One region of the Glutamicibacter sp. BW80 genome, then DNA from elsewhere that is predicted to be linked to it. Evidence: predicted binding sites of a transcription regulator. Region 1 holds the regulator's gene; the other holds the start of a gene.
The links. Region 1 encodes HrcA, which represses chaperone genes, less so after heat shock. Its sites were predicted from a motif close to TTNGCACTCGNNNNNNNCGAGTGCNAA; they were not measured.

Region 1 (9,155 bases):
GAGCCGAAGCCCAAACGAGTGAGGAACATTTTCATTTGTTCGCTGGTGGTGTTCTGCGCTTCGTCGAGAATCACGAAGGCATCGTTCAAGGTGCGCCCGCGCATGTACGCCAAGGGAGCGACCTCGATGGTGCCTGCCTCCAGCAACCGTGGAATGGTCTCCGGGTCGATCATGTCGTGCAGCGCATCATAGAGCGGACGCAGATAGGGATCGATTTTCTCCGTGAGGCTTCCGGGCAAAAAGCCCAGTTTCTCCCCGGCTTCTACGGCGGGACGAGTCAAGATGATGCGGCTGACTTCTTTCGCCTGCAAGGCTGCCACGGCCATAGCCATGGCCAGGAAAGTTTTGCCGGTACCGGCAGGACCCACGCCGAAGGTCACCGTGTTGTCTTCGATGGCGTCGACATAGCTTTTCTGATTCAGCGTTTTCGGCCGGATCGCGCGTCCCCGTCCGGAGAGAATCTTCAGCCCGAGGACGTCGGTGGGCGCATCGGCACCACCGGCGGAGAGCATCTTGATGATCTGCTCAATGGTGTCTGCGCTCATCCGGGAGCCGCGGCTGGCAAGTGCACGGGCCTCTTCGGTCACACGCTGAGCCTTGCGCACCTGCACGGGCTCGCCAACCAGGGTCAAGGAAGCGCCATTGGGGCGAAACTGCACCAGCGGGTAGGCGCCGGTCAGAATGCGCAACAATTCATCGCTTGGACCCAGCGTGGCAACCATGAGTTCGGGAGTGTCGAAGGTGATCGTCAATGACGCGGGGCCGGATTCGACCGGCATCTTGTTCTGTTCAACCTGCATGCAGTGCTTAGTGCCCCTTTGCTGAGCTTGGCAATGATTATTGTTCTTGTCCCCTACAGTCTATCTAGTTCAGCACGCTTAGGGGATAATTTCGCAGGTAGCTAGAGCACAAAAATCTGAAGTGATTCTAAAGCATCTGTGGTGGTAAAGGTATAGATTTGGTTACGAATCCTTCGTTAGACTCCTTTTTGGCGATCCCGGGCGCCATCATGTGCCAAACTATTTGAGCGCCAGAGCTGGTTTACAGCAAGGTGTCAAGTGAATAATCAACGGATTGGTAAGTAGTGCAAGGAAGAATTACGAGGTTGATCTCCAAGCGGGTAACCGTCACCGGAGTCTGTTTAACTCTCGTCGTAGCAGCTGGCTGCGGTCTTGCCTCGCGCGAAGAATCCCACGAAATGCCGATCAGTACTGCCGCGGGTACCGTGGGACTGCCTCCTGCCAACGATTCGGTGGAGCACCATTCCCCGATCGACAGGCTCCCGATCTACTGGCTTGAAAATATGGACCTCGGGGTTTTCCTCTACCGCGAGTACGCCACAAAAAACGCCACTGGCGAGCCGATCGGCGATTCAATCTCCTACCTGCTCAACGAAAAGCCGGCCAATGCCGAGTGGTACACGCATCTGAAGCCTTCGGGTGAAGTTGGCGTGTCCATGAACCAGGACAATGTGATCACCCTGGACCTACCGGAGAAGGTCTTCGGTGCAAAGCTTGATCGTGGCCTTTCCGAACGCACAATTCAGCAGCTGGTGTTCACCGCCACCGCCGCCGCGTCCAACGCAGGCCTCCTCGTTGGCTCGCTGCCACCGAAAGTGAGAATTCTGGTTGACGGCCGGGCCAACGCCACGGTCTTCGGCGACTTGCGACTGGCGGACTCCTACGACCGCGATGCCTCATTCATGGCCCCGATTTGGATTATCGACCCGCAATACGGGTCGACCCGCAAGGCCGGTCAGATCCAGTTCAATGCTCGCGCCTCGAAGTTCAGCGACGGCATCTATTACAGCTTGGAGAGCAAGGACAAGTCGGGAAAGCTCACCGTGCTCACCGCCGAGAAGCCAATCCCGGAAGATAAGGTCAATCCCGATGGCTCCTTTGATTTCACCAAGCAGCTGAGCGTAGGCGCCTACAAACTCACCTTCTGGGGCAGGGAATCCGGATCCGAAGAAAAGATCGCCTCGGTATCCAGCGAGTTCACCATTAAATAGGCTGCGAATATTCGCTACCAATTAAAAAGTTCCGCAGGCCGTCGGCCTGCGGAACTTCTTAATTGCTGAACCTTTCGGCGGCTACAGTTCTCCGAGCAGATGCCGAACCAGAACGAGGGCTGCCGGCCCGGCCGTCGAAGCGCGTAGCACGTGCTCGCCTAAGAGCGCGGCCTTGGCTCCGGCGCCGACAAACTGATCGAGCTCCGCGTCGCTGATCCCGCCTTCGGGGCCCACTACCAACGTCACCCCCGCATGCGCCGGGGCCGAATCGAGCCACGACCGGGTTTCCTCGGCCACCGAGCATTTAGCTGATTCATGCAGGATCAGAACCAGCTCGCCCTGGGCAGCAAGCTGCGCGATCTGTCCGGCCAGAGCCTTGGACCCGAGCGGGTCCAAGACCTTTGGTTCGAAGGCGCGGCGTGACTGCTTCTGTGCCGAACGCACCTGCGAACGCCATTTAGCTAAGGCCTTTTCGGCCTTCGGCCCATTCCAACGCACAATCGATCGATCGGCCTGCCAGGGGCGGACCGTGAAAATTCCCAGTTCCACCGCCGATTCCACGGCCTGTAGATCCCGGTCGCCCTTGGCCAGCGCCTGCACCAGGCCGACCGGGTGGACCGGCGGCGCTTCTTCGATGCGTTCCACCACGGTCACGCTGAGCAGGTCCTTGGCCGCGGCACTGACCTTGACTCGCAACCGGAGCCCGGTGCCGTCGAGCAAGTCCAGCTCCTCGCCGGGCGCCACACGCTTGACCGCAACCGCATGGTGGGCCTCGGGCCCGGTGAGCTCCAAGCTGTCCCCCACCATGGCCTCAGCTGCTTGCTGAGCGTCGATCACGAAGCTGTGATTGCTCATGCTCAGCGTTGGTTCAACTTGTCACGCAGTCGCGAGAACATTCCACCGGACTGTTCGACGCGGCCGGCGGTCATCTCTTCGCCACGCAATGCCGCCAGCTGCTCGAGCAGCTCACGCTGTGCGGCGTCCAGCTTCGTCGGAGTCTCCACCTGCAGGTGCACCACGATGTCGCCACGCTTGCCACCGCGCAGGCGCGGCACACCCAGCCCTGGCAGAGTGATGGTGTCCCCGTCCTGGGCGCCCGATTCCACGGTGATCTGCTGTTCACCATCGAAGGTTTCCAGCTTCAGCTCGCAACCGAGGGCGGCGCCGGTCATTGGGATGGCCATCTTCGCGTGCAAGTCGGTCTGCGCGCGTTCGAAGACCTTGTGGCGGCGTACGTCGATTTCGACGAAGAGGTTTCCGTTCGGGCCACCGCCGGGACCGGCTTCGCCCTGTCCGCGCAGCTGGATACGAGTGCCGGCATCGACACCGGCCGGAATGTTCAGCGACTTCGAGACGTGCTCGCGCACGCGTCCCTCGCCATTGCATTCATTGCATGGATCCGGAATGGTCGTGCCAAAGCCACGGCAGGCCGGGCAAGTTTCCACGGTCATCATCTGGCCGAGGAAGGAACGCACCGGACGCTGGATCTGGCCCGCACCGCGGCAGGTTTCGCAGGTAACCGGGCTGGTGCCGGGCCGGCAGCAAGAGCCTTCACAGACCTTGCAGGTGACGGCCGTTTCCATCTCGAGCGGGTATACGGTGCCCTTGACAGCGTCGACCAAATCGATGGTGATGGTGATCAGCGCGTCGCGGCCGGCCTGCGTGCGCGAGGCCGGCCCTTGGGCTTGCCCGCCGCCGAAGAACTGTTCGAAGATGTCGCCGAAGCCACCGAAGTTCTGGCCTCCGCCGCCGAATCCCTGCTGGCCGTTGCCGTTCAGGTCGCCGGTGGCGTCGAAGTTGGCGCGCTTCTTTTCGTCGGAAAGGACTTCGTAGGCTCGTGTGACGAGCTTGAACTGCTCGGCTGCCCCCTCGCCTGGGTTGACATCGGGGTGCAGCTTGCGCGCCAGCTTGCGGTAGGCGCTCTTGATTTCCTGCGGGGTCGCGTCCTGGGCAACACCCAGCGTCTCGTAATGCGAGCTCACGATATTCGCCGTGTCCTTTCGTAAAAATATAAAACGTTGTTGCTGACGAAACTAGTTCGTCAAAATCTTTGACAGGTAACGGGCAACCGCCCGGACCGAAGACATGGAGGTTGGATAATTCATCCGCGTCGGACCGAGCACTCCAAGCTTGTTCCTGGTGTCCGAGCCATAGGTTGTCGCGATGACCGTTGCGTCGGAAAGCTGCCCGTAATGGTGCTCGGTGCCAATGGCTACCGCCACGCCCCGAGAGTCCGCTTCCAACTCGGAGAACAGCTTCAGCAGCACCACCTGCTCTTCAAGCGCTTCGAGCACCGGGGTGAGCGTCAGCGGGAAATCTCCCACCGAACGGGCAAGGTTCGCGGTCCCCGCCATCACGATGCGCTGGGTGTTAGCCGCACGTGCCATCTCCTGCAAGGAACCGAGCACCGTCATGAACAGCGTATCTTCCAGAAGCTGGAGCGGAATTGATTCGGTGGTCAGCGAACCTACGAGATCTGCCAACTGCCGACCGCCAAAGGCCTTGAGCACGCCTTGCTTCATACCCTGCAGTTCGTCGTCGCTATACGCCCTGGAAGTGCCGATCATCCGCTGGTCGACGGTGCCATTGGAGGCAATCATGACCATCAATACCTGGGATGAGCCAAGTCCGACTAGGTCCAGATTGCGCAGCGATGCGGTGTCATAGTGCGGCACCTGGATCAACGCCACCTGATTCGTCAAACGTGCCAGCAAGCGCACGGTGCTATGCAAGACTTCATCTAAATCCTGGGAATTATCCAAGATTTTGTTGATGGCCTCGCGCTCCGCCCGAGACAACGGCTTAAGCTCGCCGATCTGGTCAACGAATCGGCGATAGCCTTTTTCCGTGGGTATTCTTCCCGAGGAGGTGTGCGGGGCAGCGATGAGCCCCTCTTCTTCCAGCAAGGCCATATCATTGCGAATCGTGGCAGCAGAAACTCCCAGGTTATGCCGATCAAGCAAAGCCTTTGAACCTACCGGTTCATGCGACTGGACGTAGTCCTCCACAATGGCGCGTAAAACGTCCAGACGTCGAAACTCGCTCACGTCAACACCTCCTATGAACTCCGGCAAGGATTTGGCACTCTAACCTATCAAGTGCCAAGTCTAATACCTACATCGGTTGCTAGCATTGGATTTCGAGCGTATTCGATCACAGCGAAAGGCAGTACGTGACCAATTACTCCTGGGGAGCCCACGACCTCAGTGCACCTGCACCGAAAAAACTGCGTCAAGTTCCGATATCAATGGGCCTACTACTCGAAGACGTGGACAGCGGTTGGGTCGGCGAAGTGGTGCGTACCGAGAAGTCCGGAGGAATGCGGGTGATCGTTTTAGAAGACCGGCGGGGCAAGACCCGCTCTTTCCAAGCGGGCTTCGGCTTCCTGCTCGAAGGCGAGCCGGTGGAGATCGTTGAGCCACAAGCCAAGGCATTGGCGCCAAAGAACATGGTTTCAGCTTCCGGTTCCCGGGCGGTCACCGGTTTGAAGGCCCGCGAGGCACGCGCCAGCCGGATCTGGGTCGAAGGCAAGCACGATGCCGAACTAGTGGAGAAAGTCTGGGGCCATGACCTGCGCGTGGAAGGCATCGTCGTTGAGCCTCTGCATGGCGTCGACGATCTTGCCGGCGCCATTCGCGCTTTCAATCCCTCGCCCGAACGGCGTCTGGGGATCTTGGTTGACCACCTGATTGCGGGCACCAAGGAAGAACGTATCGTGAAGGAAGCGATGGCGGTTCCCGGTGCGGCGAATCATGTCCTGATTCTTGGTCATCCGTATGTCGACGTGTGGCAGGCGGTGAAACCGGCAGCACTTAATATTGAGAAGTGGCCGGTGATCCCCCGTGGAACGGATTGGAAAACCGGAATATTACGCGCGTTCGGCTGGCCGCATTCAACTGCCGAGGACATCGGGCTGGGTTGGCAGCGCATCCTTTCCCGAGTTGACCACTACGCACAGCTTGAACCGCAGCTGCTGGGTAAGGTCGAGGAGCTCATCGATTTTCTAACCAGCGAAGATTACGGTTTCCTAACGATTGACTAATAGTTGGATTTTTAGGGCGGGTTGTACTCTGCGTCGCTAGATCCTCGATAGAATCAGATCGACCACCCACTGCTAAACAAGGAAGCGCCACGTGACTGCACGCAAGACCGTACCGCCGGAAAATTCACGTTTCGAAGGTTCCAAGGTCTCGGCTTTGCCCTTGACTCCTTCCGAGGATCGCCAATGGGCCATGATGTCGCATTTCGGCGCGGTACTGGGATGCATTCCCGCGGCCATCATCTTCGCCGTGTACCGCGACCGTGGACCTTTTACCTCGCAGGAGTCGAAAGAAGCCTTCAACTTCACGTTTCCGCTGACCATTTTGGCCATCGTGCTGAACGTGCTCACCCTGGTTCCCGGGTTTGGCTGGGCGTTCGCGGTAGCCACCGTGGCGCTTTGGGTCTATATGACGCTGATGGGCGCCCGTGCAGCCATCCAGGCTAACAAGGGACGCCCATACCGCTACGCATTCAACCTGCGGCTAATGAAGTAACAATCCTTGCTGAAACTTTAGAAGTCCAACAGTTCCCGCACTACAAGGTCGGCCAGGAGCCGACCTCGTTGCGTTAACACGATCGTTCCGGCAAAGGCCGACTGCGGTTCGATCAGCTCGTCGGCAATGAGTCCGGCAACTGCCCGACGGCCATGCTCATCCAATTCGGCGATCGGCATGCCGCTGCCCAACCGGGTCAGCAGCATCGTGCGCTCCAGTTTGACTGCCTCGGCATCGGGGAACTCGCGGCCGTGGCCCGGGGAAATCCCGCCGTCGATCCGCTGCTGGTAGGCCGAAGGATGCTTCACATTCCACCAGCGCAGGCCACCAACATGCGAATGGGCACCCGGTCCGGCGCCCCACCAGTCTCCGCCTTGCCAGTAGGCAACGTTATGCCGGCAAGCATGCCCTTCGCCCTTGGCCCAGTTGCTAACTTCATACCAGCGGAAGCCCGCGGCCGCGAACATTTCATCGGCCAGCTGATACTTTTCGGCATGATCGTCATCGTCGATGTTCGGTACCTGTCCGCGGCGAATCTGCGCCGCAAGCTTGGTGCCCTCTTCAATAATCAGCGCGTAGGCCGAAATGTGATCCGGTTCATAGCTCAAAGCCGCTTCCACGCTGGTGCGCCAATCCTCCAAGGACTCCCCCGGAGTCCCATAGATCAGATCGACGCTCACCTGGAGACCCACTTCGCGAGCCCAGCGGACCACCTGCGGCACGCCCTTGGGATCGTGGGTTCGCTCCAGCACCGCCAGCACATGTGGCACCGCCGACTGCATGCCAAAGGACACGCGGGTGAACCCGCCGTCCTTGAGCTCTTGCAGGCTTTCACGGGTCACCGAATCCGGGTTCGCCTCGGTAGTGACCTCGGCGCCGGGCTTCAGCCCGAATTCGCTGTTGATGCGTGCCAAAACCGACACCAGGTCGCTGGCTGGCAGTAGGGTCGGGGTGCCGCCACCGAAGAACACGGTCTCGATTTCACGATGCGGCAAGCCAGATTTGTCCATCACTTGCCGAGCGAAGCTGATTTCCTGGCTGACGGTGGCCGCATAGCTGGCTTGGCTCGCCCCGGAACCAAGTTCCTTTGCGGTGTAGGTGTTGAAGTCGCAGTATCCGCAGCGCACCGTGCAGAACGGAATATGTACATAAAAGGACATGGTCCGCTCCTGCGCATTGTGTGAACACAATGCGGGGAGCAGACCATCGGCCGGAGCCGGATCGCCATCAGGCAAAACTGAGGGCATTTACTTCTTTTTCTCTTCGCCGGTGGACAACGCGGCGATGAAGGCTTCCTGGGGAACCTCCACGCGGCCGACCATCTTCATTCGCTTCTTACCGGCCTTCTGCTTTTCCAGCAGCTTGCGCTTGCGGCTGATATCGCCGCCATAGCACTTGGCCAGCACATCCTTGCGGATGGCGCGAATGGACTCGCGGGCGATGATGCGCGAACCGATGGCAGCCTGAATCGGCACCTCGAACTGCTGGCGTGGAATCAGTTCACGCAGCTTGCCGGTCATCATCACGCCGTATGAGTACGCCTTGTCGCGGTGGGTGATCGCGCTAAACGCGTCCACCTGCTCACCCTGCAGTAGAATATCGACCTTGACCAGGTCTGCAACCTGACTTCCGTCGGCCTTCCAGTCCAAGGATGCGTAACCACGCGTACGTGACTTCAGATGGTCGAAGAAATCGAAAACGATCTCGGCCAGCGGCAGCGTGTAGCGCATTTCTACGCGTTCTTCGCTGAGGTAATCCATACCGCGCAAGGTGCCGCGACGTCCCTGGCACAATTCCATGACCGAGCCGATGAATTCGGATGGAGCGAGAATAGTTGCCGAGACCAGTGGTTCGTGAACCTCGAGGATCTTGCCTTCGGGGAACTCCGAGGGGTTGGTCACGGTGGTCAACTGCTTGTCTTCGCCCATGACCTCATAGACCACGTTCGGAGCGGTAGAAATCAGGTCGAGGTTGAACTCGGCCTCCAAACGCTCACGGGTGATTTCCAGGTGCAAGAGCCCCAAGAAGCCAACGCGGAACCCGAAGCCCAAAGCGACGGAAGTCTCTGGCTCGTACACCAGGGCGGCGTCGTTGAGCTGAAGCTTATCCAAAGCATCGCGCAGCGCCGGGTAATCAGTACCGTCCATCGGGTAAAGTCCCGAGAACACCATCGGCTTCGGATCTTCGTATCCGCCGAGGGACTCAGCGGCAGGCTTCAGGCTATTGGTGACAGTGTCTCCGACCTTGGACTGGCGTACATCCTTCACACCGGTGATCAGGTAGCCGACCTCACCCACGCCCAGTCCCTTACTTGGAACCGGGTTGGGGGCGGAGACGCCAATTTCGAGCAGTTCGTGCGTGCTGCCGGTGGACATCATCTGGACGCGTTCGCGCGGACGCAACATGCCGTCGACGACACGAACGTAGGTGACCACACCGCGGTAGGTGTCATAGACGGAGTCGAAGATCATGGCCCGTGCAGGAGCATCGGCCACGCCAACGGGCGGCGGAAGCTGCTTGATGACCTCATCCAGGAGAGCCTCAACGCCTTGGCCGGTCTTACCTGAAACCTTCAAGACGTCATCGGGATCGCAACCGATGAGGTTTGC
Region 2 (7,006 bases), on a different contig from region 1:
TGCTGAAACGGTGGGAGCGGACCTTGCCCGGGCAACGGGCCATGGCTGAGGATTTATTGCTTCGCTGGAGCCAGAAGCACCGCCGCTATCACGATCGAGTACACCTGCTCGCGGTCCTTGAGTCATTGGACTGGCTCTGCGGCACACAGGTTGAGGCGCAGGATCGGCAAATATTGGAGTTGGCTGCTTGGTTTCATGATGCCGTCTACGATGGCACCGCCGAGGACGAAAAAGATTCTGCAAACTTAGCAGCGCGCAGCTTGCATGGGCTGATTACCGATAGGGCTCTTGCCAAGGTTCAACAATTGATTCTGCTGACCATCGAGCATCGACCTGCCGAAGGCGATCTGCTCGGAGCGTTGCTCAGCGACGCAGACCTAGAGGTTTTGGCACGACCAGCCAAGGCCTATCAACGCTATGCCCAAGCTATCCGGGACGAATACGATCATGTGCCGGCAGCAGACTTTGCCCGAGGCCGAGCAAGCATTCTTCGTGAGCTCCTGCGAAAAGACCGGCTGTATTGCACCGCGTCTGCTCAGGAACGCTGGGAAAAACAAGCACGGGCGAACCTTGAGGCCGAGCTTGACCGACTCCACGTGCAAGCCTGAGAACGCTCAAACGCACTCTGCTTGCCGGTTAACGACCCGAGGGCCTGCTTCGTGGTGAAGCAAGCCCTCGGGTTCAGGTTGTCCTGCGAGACAGGTGCCTGGGAAGTACGGAAGCTTAGAAGCCGCCCATTCCGCCCATGCCACCCATGTCGTCGCCACCTGGCATGGCAGCGCCAGCAGGAGCTGGCTTATCTGCAACGACTGCCTCGGTGGTGAGGAACAGACCTGCGATAGATGCAGCGTTCTGCAGGGCCGAACGAGTCACCTTCACTGGGTCATTGACGCCGGCTTCCAGCAGGTCAACGTACTGACCGGTGGCAGCGTTCAGGCCGTGGCCAGCTGGCAGGCCCTTGACCTTGTCGGCGACTACGCCTGGCTCCATGCCGGCGTTCAGTGCGATCTGCTTCAGTGGTGCTTCGATGCCAACACGAACAATGTTCGCGCCGGTGGCTTCGTCGCCTTCCAACTCAAGCTTGGCGAATGCTGCGGCGCCTGCCTGAATCAGAGCCACGCCACCACCGGCGACGATGCCCTCTTCAACAGCTGCCTTAGCGTTACGCACAGCATCTTCGATGCGGTGCTTGCGCTCCTTGAGCTCCACCTCGGTTGCGGCGCCGGCCTTCAGCACAGCGACACCACCGGAAAGCTTTGCGTGGCGCTCCTGCAGCTTCTCGCGGTCGTAGTCCGAATCGGTGTTCTTGATTTCGGCTGCGATCTGCGCCTTGCGGCCCTCGATAGCGTCGGCGTCGCCGCCGCCTTCAACGATGGTGGTCTCGTCCTTGGTGATAACGACCTTGCGGGCGGTACCCAGAACTTCGAGGCCAACGGTGTCCAACGACAGGCCGATTTCCTCGGAAACAACCTGGCCACCGGTCAGCAGTGCGATGTCGGTCAGCATTGCCTTGCGACGATCGCCGAAGCCTGGAGCCTTGACGGCTACAGACTTGAACAGGCCACGGATCTTGTTCAGGATCAGGGTGGCCAGTGCTTCGCCCTCTACGTCTTCGGCGATGATCAGCAGCGACTTGTTCGACTGCATGACCTTCTCCAGCAAGGAAACCATATCCTTGACCGAGGAGATCTTCGAGTTGACGATCAGGATGTAAGGGTCTTCCAGCACGGTCTCCTGACGCTCAGCGTCGGTGACGAAGTATGCGGAAATGTAGCCCTTGTCGAAGCGCATGCCCTCGGCCAGCTCCAGCTCAAGGCCGAAGGTGTTGGACTCTTCTACGGTGATAACGCCCTGCTCGCCAACCTTGTCCAGTGCTTCGGCGATCAGTGCGCCGATTTCTGGATCGCCAGCGGAGATCGAAGCGGTAGCAGCGATCTGCTCCTTGGATTCGATCTTCTTAGCAGCGGTGAACAGCTCGGCGGTGACGGCTTCTACAGCCTTGTCGATGCCGCGGCGTAGCGCGATTGGGTCGGCGCCGGCAGCAACGTTGCGCAGGCCTTCCTTGACCAGAGCCTGAGCGAGCACGGTAGCGGTGGTGGTACCGTCACCGGCGACGTCGTCAGTCTTCTTGGCAACTTCCTTGACGAGCTCGGCACCGATCTTCTCGTATGGATCCTCGAGCTCGATTTCCTTGGCGATGGACACACCGTCGTTGGTGATAGTGGGTGCGCCCCACTTCTTCTCCAAAACAACGTTGCGGCCGCGTGGGCCCAAGGTCACCTTAACGGCGTCCGCCAGAATGTTCAGGCCGCGCTCAAGTCCGCGGCGTGCTTCCTCGTCAAATGCAATCATCTTGGCCATAGTGGCTTTCGGTCCTTTCGGGGACGATTTTGCGAAAATGCAACCGACAGACAGCGCCCGCGACGGACGAGCACACCGTTGCCGGCATCGGGCCGACAATTCGGATTAGCTCTCGCTATCTGAGGTATTCTTCACGCTCCGTGCGTTGAGCAACCGCCGAGACGAAAGGGTTCGATTCTAAAACGAACAACCGATCGGCATTAGCAGTCGTAACGCATGAGTGCTAATACAAATATTGGCACTCTCGCATGGCGAGTGCAAGCTGATCGGCTGTGAGCGAAGCTAATTATTACTTCGAGTTCAACGTATCGTCAGCGCCAAGGACGACCGAAACTCGGTTGGGGATGTTCCGGGTCTGCAGAACCTCATCGATGTTCAAGACTTCGGCGGCTTTTTCCGCGGTGGTCCGGTAGGCCTCGGACATGTAATACACCGTCGAGGTCTCGGCGTCTCGGGTCCAATTATCCGTCACGATATTCGTGAAATCAGCCTCGGCAAGCAATTCTTCGCCTGCCCCTGCAGCTCCTGCAATACTTGCGCCGTTGTACACGCCGATGAGTTGTCCGTACAACACGTCAGCGTCATCGATGGTGCTAGACGGAGTTGCGCTTTCGGATGCGGCTTCGCTTTGGTCAGAAGAGCCTTCGCTCTCCGCCGGTGCCGAGGTTTGCCTCGGTTCGGACCCTGCTAGACGATCGGCAACGCCTGGACCAAAGAAGAATCCGGCACCACCAATCAACAACACCGCAATCGCGGACAGAACTACCCAACGAAGCTTGCTGTCCTTGCCCTTGGCGGCGGCAGACTGCGCCCAGCCGTGGGCGTGATGCGACCCAACGCGGGTACTAAACTCCGGAACGCGATCGAATTCGTCACGTGGGTAGTTGGTCATTCTTGTCCTTGCTCGAGGTCTGGCTGGCCGAGGCCGGCTATGAACTTAGCGTTCCCCGCCGACGGTACCGCTCACACGACGCTTAGTAGATCGAAGTCTACGCAACCGCTTTACCAGCATTGGGTCATAGGCCATCGCCGCATCCGTGTCGATCAGCTGGTTGAGTAGCTGATAGTAGTTTGTCGGCGAGATAGAGAACTGCTTGGTAATAGCTTGTTCCTTGGCTCCGGCATACTTCCACCACAGCTTCTCCATGTTCAAGATCTGTTGCGAACGCTCGTCCAGCTCGGAATCGGGGTTCATCACGAAATCCACTAAAACCTCATTGCCAGCCATACGTTCACCTCATCCTAGAACTTCGAAAAGTCGGGTTTATTCATGCATATTTATCCACGCGTGGTGGACACACCACCGATATTCTAACCAATCAACCAACGCCGTGCCGTGTAACACGGCACAACCGCGCCGGAAAACCGGCAGAATGGTTGCCATGAACAACGAGCAGCCCGCCCTTTTCGACGCTCCCGAGCCTACCGCGCCGCCGGCATATTCCACCGAAGACTTCCCCTTCTTCTTTGGTGCAAAATCGCTGGCAAGTCGCGGGTTTATCGCCGCGGATTGGGTTTCCACTTTGGAACCGCTCGATGGCGTGTTGCAGGAAATCGCACGTAAGTTGGCGGCACGCTCACAGGCTGGCGAGCAGATACTCCCGGCCCCAGAGGTGATGTTGCGCGCACTATCGCTACCCGTAGCCGAGATCAAAGTCCTGATCATGGGTCAAGACCCCTATCCGACGCCCGGACAGGCGAATGGCTTGGCCTTCGCCGCAGCGAAGAACGTGCGCCCCCTGCCGCGTAGCTTGCGCAACATTTACAAGGAGCTGTTCGTAGATCTTGGCGTGCCCGAAGCTGGGCATCCAGACCTCGGCGCCTGGCATGAGCAAGGGGTCATGCTGCTCAATCAGGTTCTCTCTGTGACTGCGTCTAACGCCGGCAGTCACCAGAAGCTTGGCTGGGCACCGGTAGTTGAAGCGATTATCGCTACGCTCAATGCCCGCAAGGTGCCGGTGGTGGCTGTTCTGTGGGGTGCCCACGCACAGAAGCTTGGTACCCTGATGAACAATATGCCCCAGCTTCGCAGCGCTCATCCTTCCCCGTTGTCCGCTTCACGTGGATTCTTTGGGTCAAAGCATTTTTCGCAAATCAATAGGCGCCTGGCCGAAATCGGCCAGGCGCCTATTGAATGGAAACTGCCGGCCGGCTAGCGGCGGCGGATGCGTCGGCGTTCGCGCCGTGCGTTGGAGGTCAGCGGACGGCACAGTGTGTCGCCGAAGACCACACCACCGGCGATGGACAGCATGATTGCAAACGCGTTGAACATTTCCACCAGGCCGGCGAACATTTCATCCACCTCGAAAACGATGCCGTACATGGCCCGGAAGATCATCAGGCCAGGCAGCATGAACATGACCGCGGGGGCTGCGATCACGAGCTGAGGTGAATTCAGCTTGTCCGCCAGGAAGCGCGCAGCGAAGCCAATGGCCGTGGACACCACCGCTGGCGTTGCCCGAGCGCCAAGCCCGACCTGCTCCGCCAAGAGCAGCACCAGATAGCCGCCGACCGCGATCAACGCGGTAGGAAGCAACAAGCGCTGTGCGGTCTGCTCGGTGACCGAACCGGCCAGAATGGCGACTGCTACCAAGGCGATCAGCATCCATGTCGGATAATCGGTGGCGACGATTTTATGGACATCCACCTTGTCCCCGCCCAATACGGATGAAACCACCAACGCCGCGGAGATCCCGGAAAGTATTGCCGTATAGGTCAACCCAGCGGAAAATAGACGTCCGACCGCGGTGACCGGAAAGCCATTGATTGCGTCTTGCAGCGCCGAAACAAATCTGCCAGAAGGCAGCAGAAGCAAGATGCCACCAGAGACTACCAACGCCGGATCCAATGGTGCGTGGACCTGATGGCTAAGCAAGGCTATTCCGGTGACGGTAAAAGTCGAGGTCGCCACGGTGAAGAACTCTGGGACCCGCCATCGGGATCCATACCGGCCTATCTGCGAGATCAGCCAGGACGAAGCCATCGCGACGAGTGCACCGAGCCATGAACCGCCGATGAACAGGACGAAGGCGGCGGCGAAAACCGATTGGCCAACCGCAACGAACCAACGCGGGAAAGGCTTCGGCTTCCGTGTGATCCTTTTAAGCCGCTTGGCAGATTCGGTCCGCGAAACACCACCAGCGATGATGTCCGAAACCAGCTCGTGCACCATCACCATGCCCGCGTAGTTCGTAGTGTACGAACGCACCACGCGCAGGATAGAGTAGCTCTCAGCTTCTGGCGGGCTGTAGTTCAGGTGCAACGATTGATTGGTGATATCCACGTCTAGGTGGCTAAGCCCTAGGGCTGCGGTCACCGCGATGATGCTGGTTTCCACTTCCAAAGCACCAGCCCCATAGCGAATCAGCGTTTCGCCAAGGTCCAGCGCAAACTCCATGGTTCGCCGCGCCGAAGCATCTTGATCGACGTTGACCCTAGGGTTCGCGTAGGGGGTGCCGCGCAATCGGTCAACGACCTTCAGCGCCTCAGTCGGCGGCGTATCCGAGATCCACATTTTTGCCAGCAAACGGCGAGCCACCGGGTTGGCCCGTGTAGGCATCAGTGTAATGCCGTCATCAGAGGTGTAGACCTGGCCGGTACGCGACTCGATATCCGCCACGTCCGCTGACGCAACGCTCGCACTTACCGCGGTATTTAGCGGTAGCTCGGAGGCCATGGTCGTCTCAAAAGACGCCGTCTCGGGAAGGTGCCCCATGTTGATTTCACTCGTCGAAATACGAGGTAGCGACCCGGCCAATGGCGAAGGATCTTCTCCTGGATTTTTCGAATCCGCGTGCTTCTCACCATGGTCTTGCTGCGCCACGAATCACTCCCCCTAGGCTCTTGTTCTATTCGTCATCCTCACGATACAACCACGGCAAGTAAAGCGGGAGAATGGAATCAAAATAGGCCGAGTATCCCTGAACACATCTGGCATTTTTGCTGTCGGAAATAAATTTATCGGTGGACTGGTTACCCATTTAGATGCAATTGCATGGAAATCTAAGAGAAGAGGATCATTGTGAGTTCCATCGGTCAAACAAGCCTCCGGCCTGAAATTGGTGTTGAAACTTTCGGGGATCTCTCCGAAGACCAGCAGGGCAAGCAGTTATCGCACGCTCAGGTTATTCGCAACGTCATCGTCGAAGGGCAGAAGGCCGAAGAAGTTGGCCTTGATTTCTTCGGCGTTGGTGAACATCACCGAGACGATTATGCTGTATCGTCGCCGGAAATAATTCTCGCGGCGCTGGCGCAAGTCACCGACAAGATCCGCCTCGGTACCGCGGTAACGGTGCTCTCCAGCGATGACCCGGTTCGGGTGTACGAGCGCTTCGCAACGCTCGATGCCATCGCGCAGGGACGTGCCGAAATTATCGCCGGACGCGGATCCTTCATCGAGTCCTTCCCGTTGTTTGGGCTCAACCTCGAGGACTATGAGTCTCTCTTCGAAGAAAAACTCGATCTCCTGGCTAAGGTCCGATCCGGAGAGCCCGTGACCTGGTCTGGAGAACACCGCGGCGCTTTGAACAGCCAACAGCTGTACCCGCTATTGGAAAACGATGCGCTCACCACTTGGGTGGGCGTCGGCGGCAGCCCGCAGTCGGTACTTCGCGCCGCTCGCCACGGCCTTCCACTCTTTCTCGCA

Region 2: the regulator HrcA is predicted to act here: its motif matches at 2,562-2,588, upstream of groL (chaperonin GroEL).

Annotation. Positions count from the first base shown of each region.
Region 1 is NZ_NRGV01000030.1:20,428-29,582, forward strand. It holds gene CIK76_RS06725 (PhoH family protein) at 1-800, opposite strand, end outside; gene CIK76_RS06730 (GerMN domain-containing protein) at 1,199-2,011, shown strand; gene CIK76_RS06735 (16S rRNA (uracil(1498)-N(3))-methyltransferase) at 2,093-2,866, opposite strand; gene dnaJ (molecular chaperone DnaJ) at 2,869-3,993, opposite strand; gene hrcA (heat-inducible transcriptional repressor HrcA) at 4,045-5,058, opposite strand; gene CIK76_RS06750 (DUF3097 domain-containing protein) at 5,184-6,053, shown strand; gene CIK76_RS06755 (DUF4870 domain-containing protein) at 6,145-6,546, shown strand; gene hemW (radical SAM family heme chaperone HemW) at 6,564-7,793, opposite strand; gene lepA (translation elongation factor 4) at 7,794-9,155, opposite strand, start outside.
Region 2 is NZ_NRGV01000075.1:143,831-150,836, forward strand. It holds gene CIK76_RS18530 (DUF4031 domain-containing protein) at 1-608, shown strand, start outside; gene groL (chaperonin GroEL) at 724-2,361, opposite strand; gene CIK76_RS18540 (LytR C-terminal domain-containing protein) at 2,651-3,253, opposite strand; gene CIK76_RS18545 (DUF3263 domain-containing protein) at 3,299-3,589, opposite strand; gene CIK76_RS18550 (uracil-DNA glycosylase) at 3,744-4,517, shown strand; gene CIK76_RS18555 (threonine/serine exporter family protein) at 4,514-6,184, opposite strand; gene CIK76_RS18560 (LLM class flavin-dependent oxidoreductase) at 6,383-7,006, shown strand, end outside.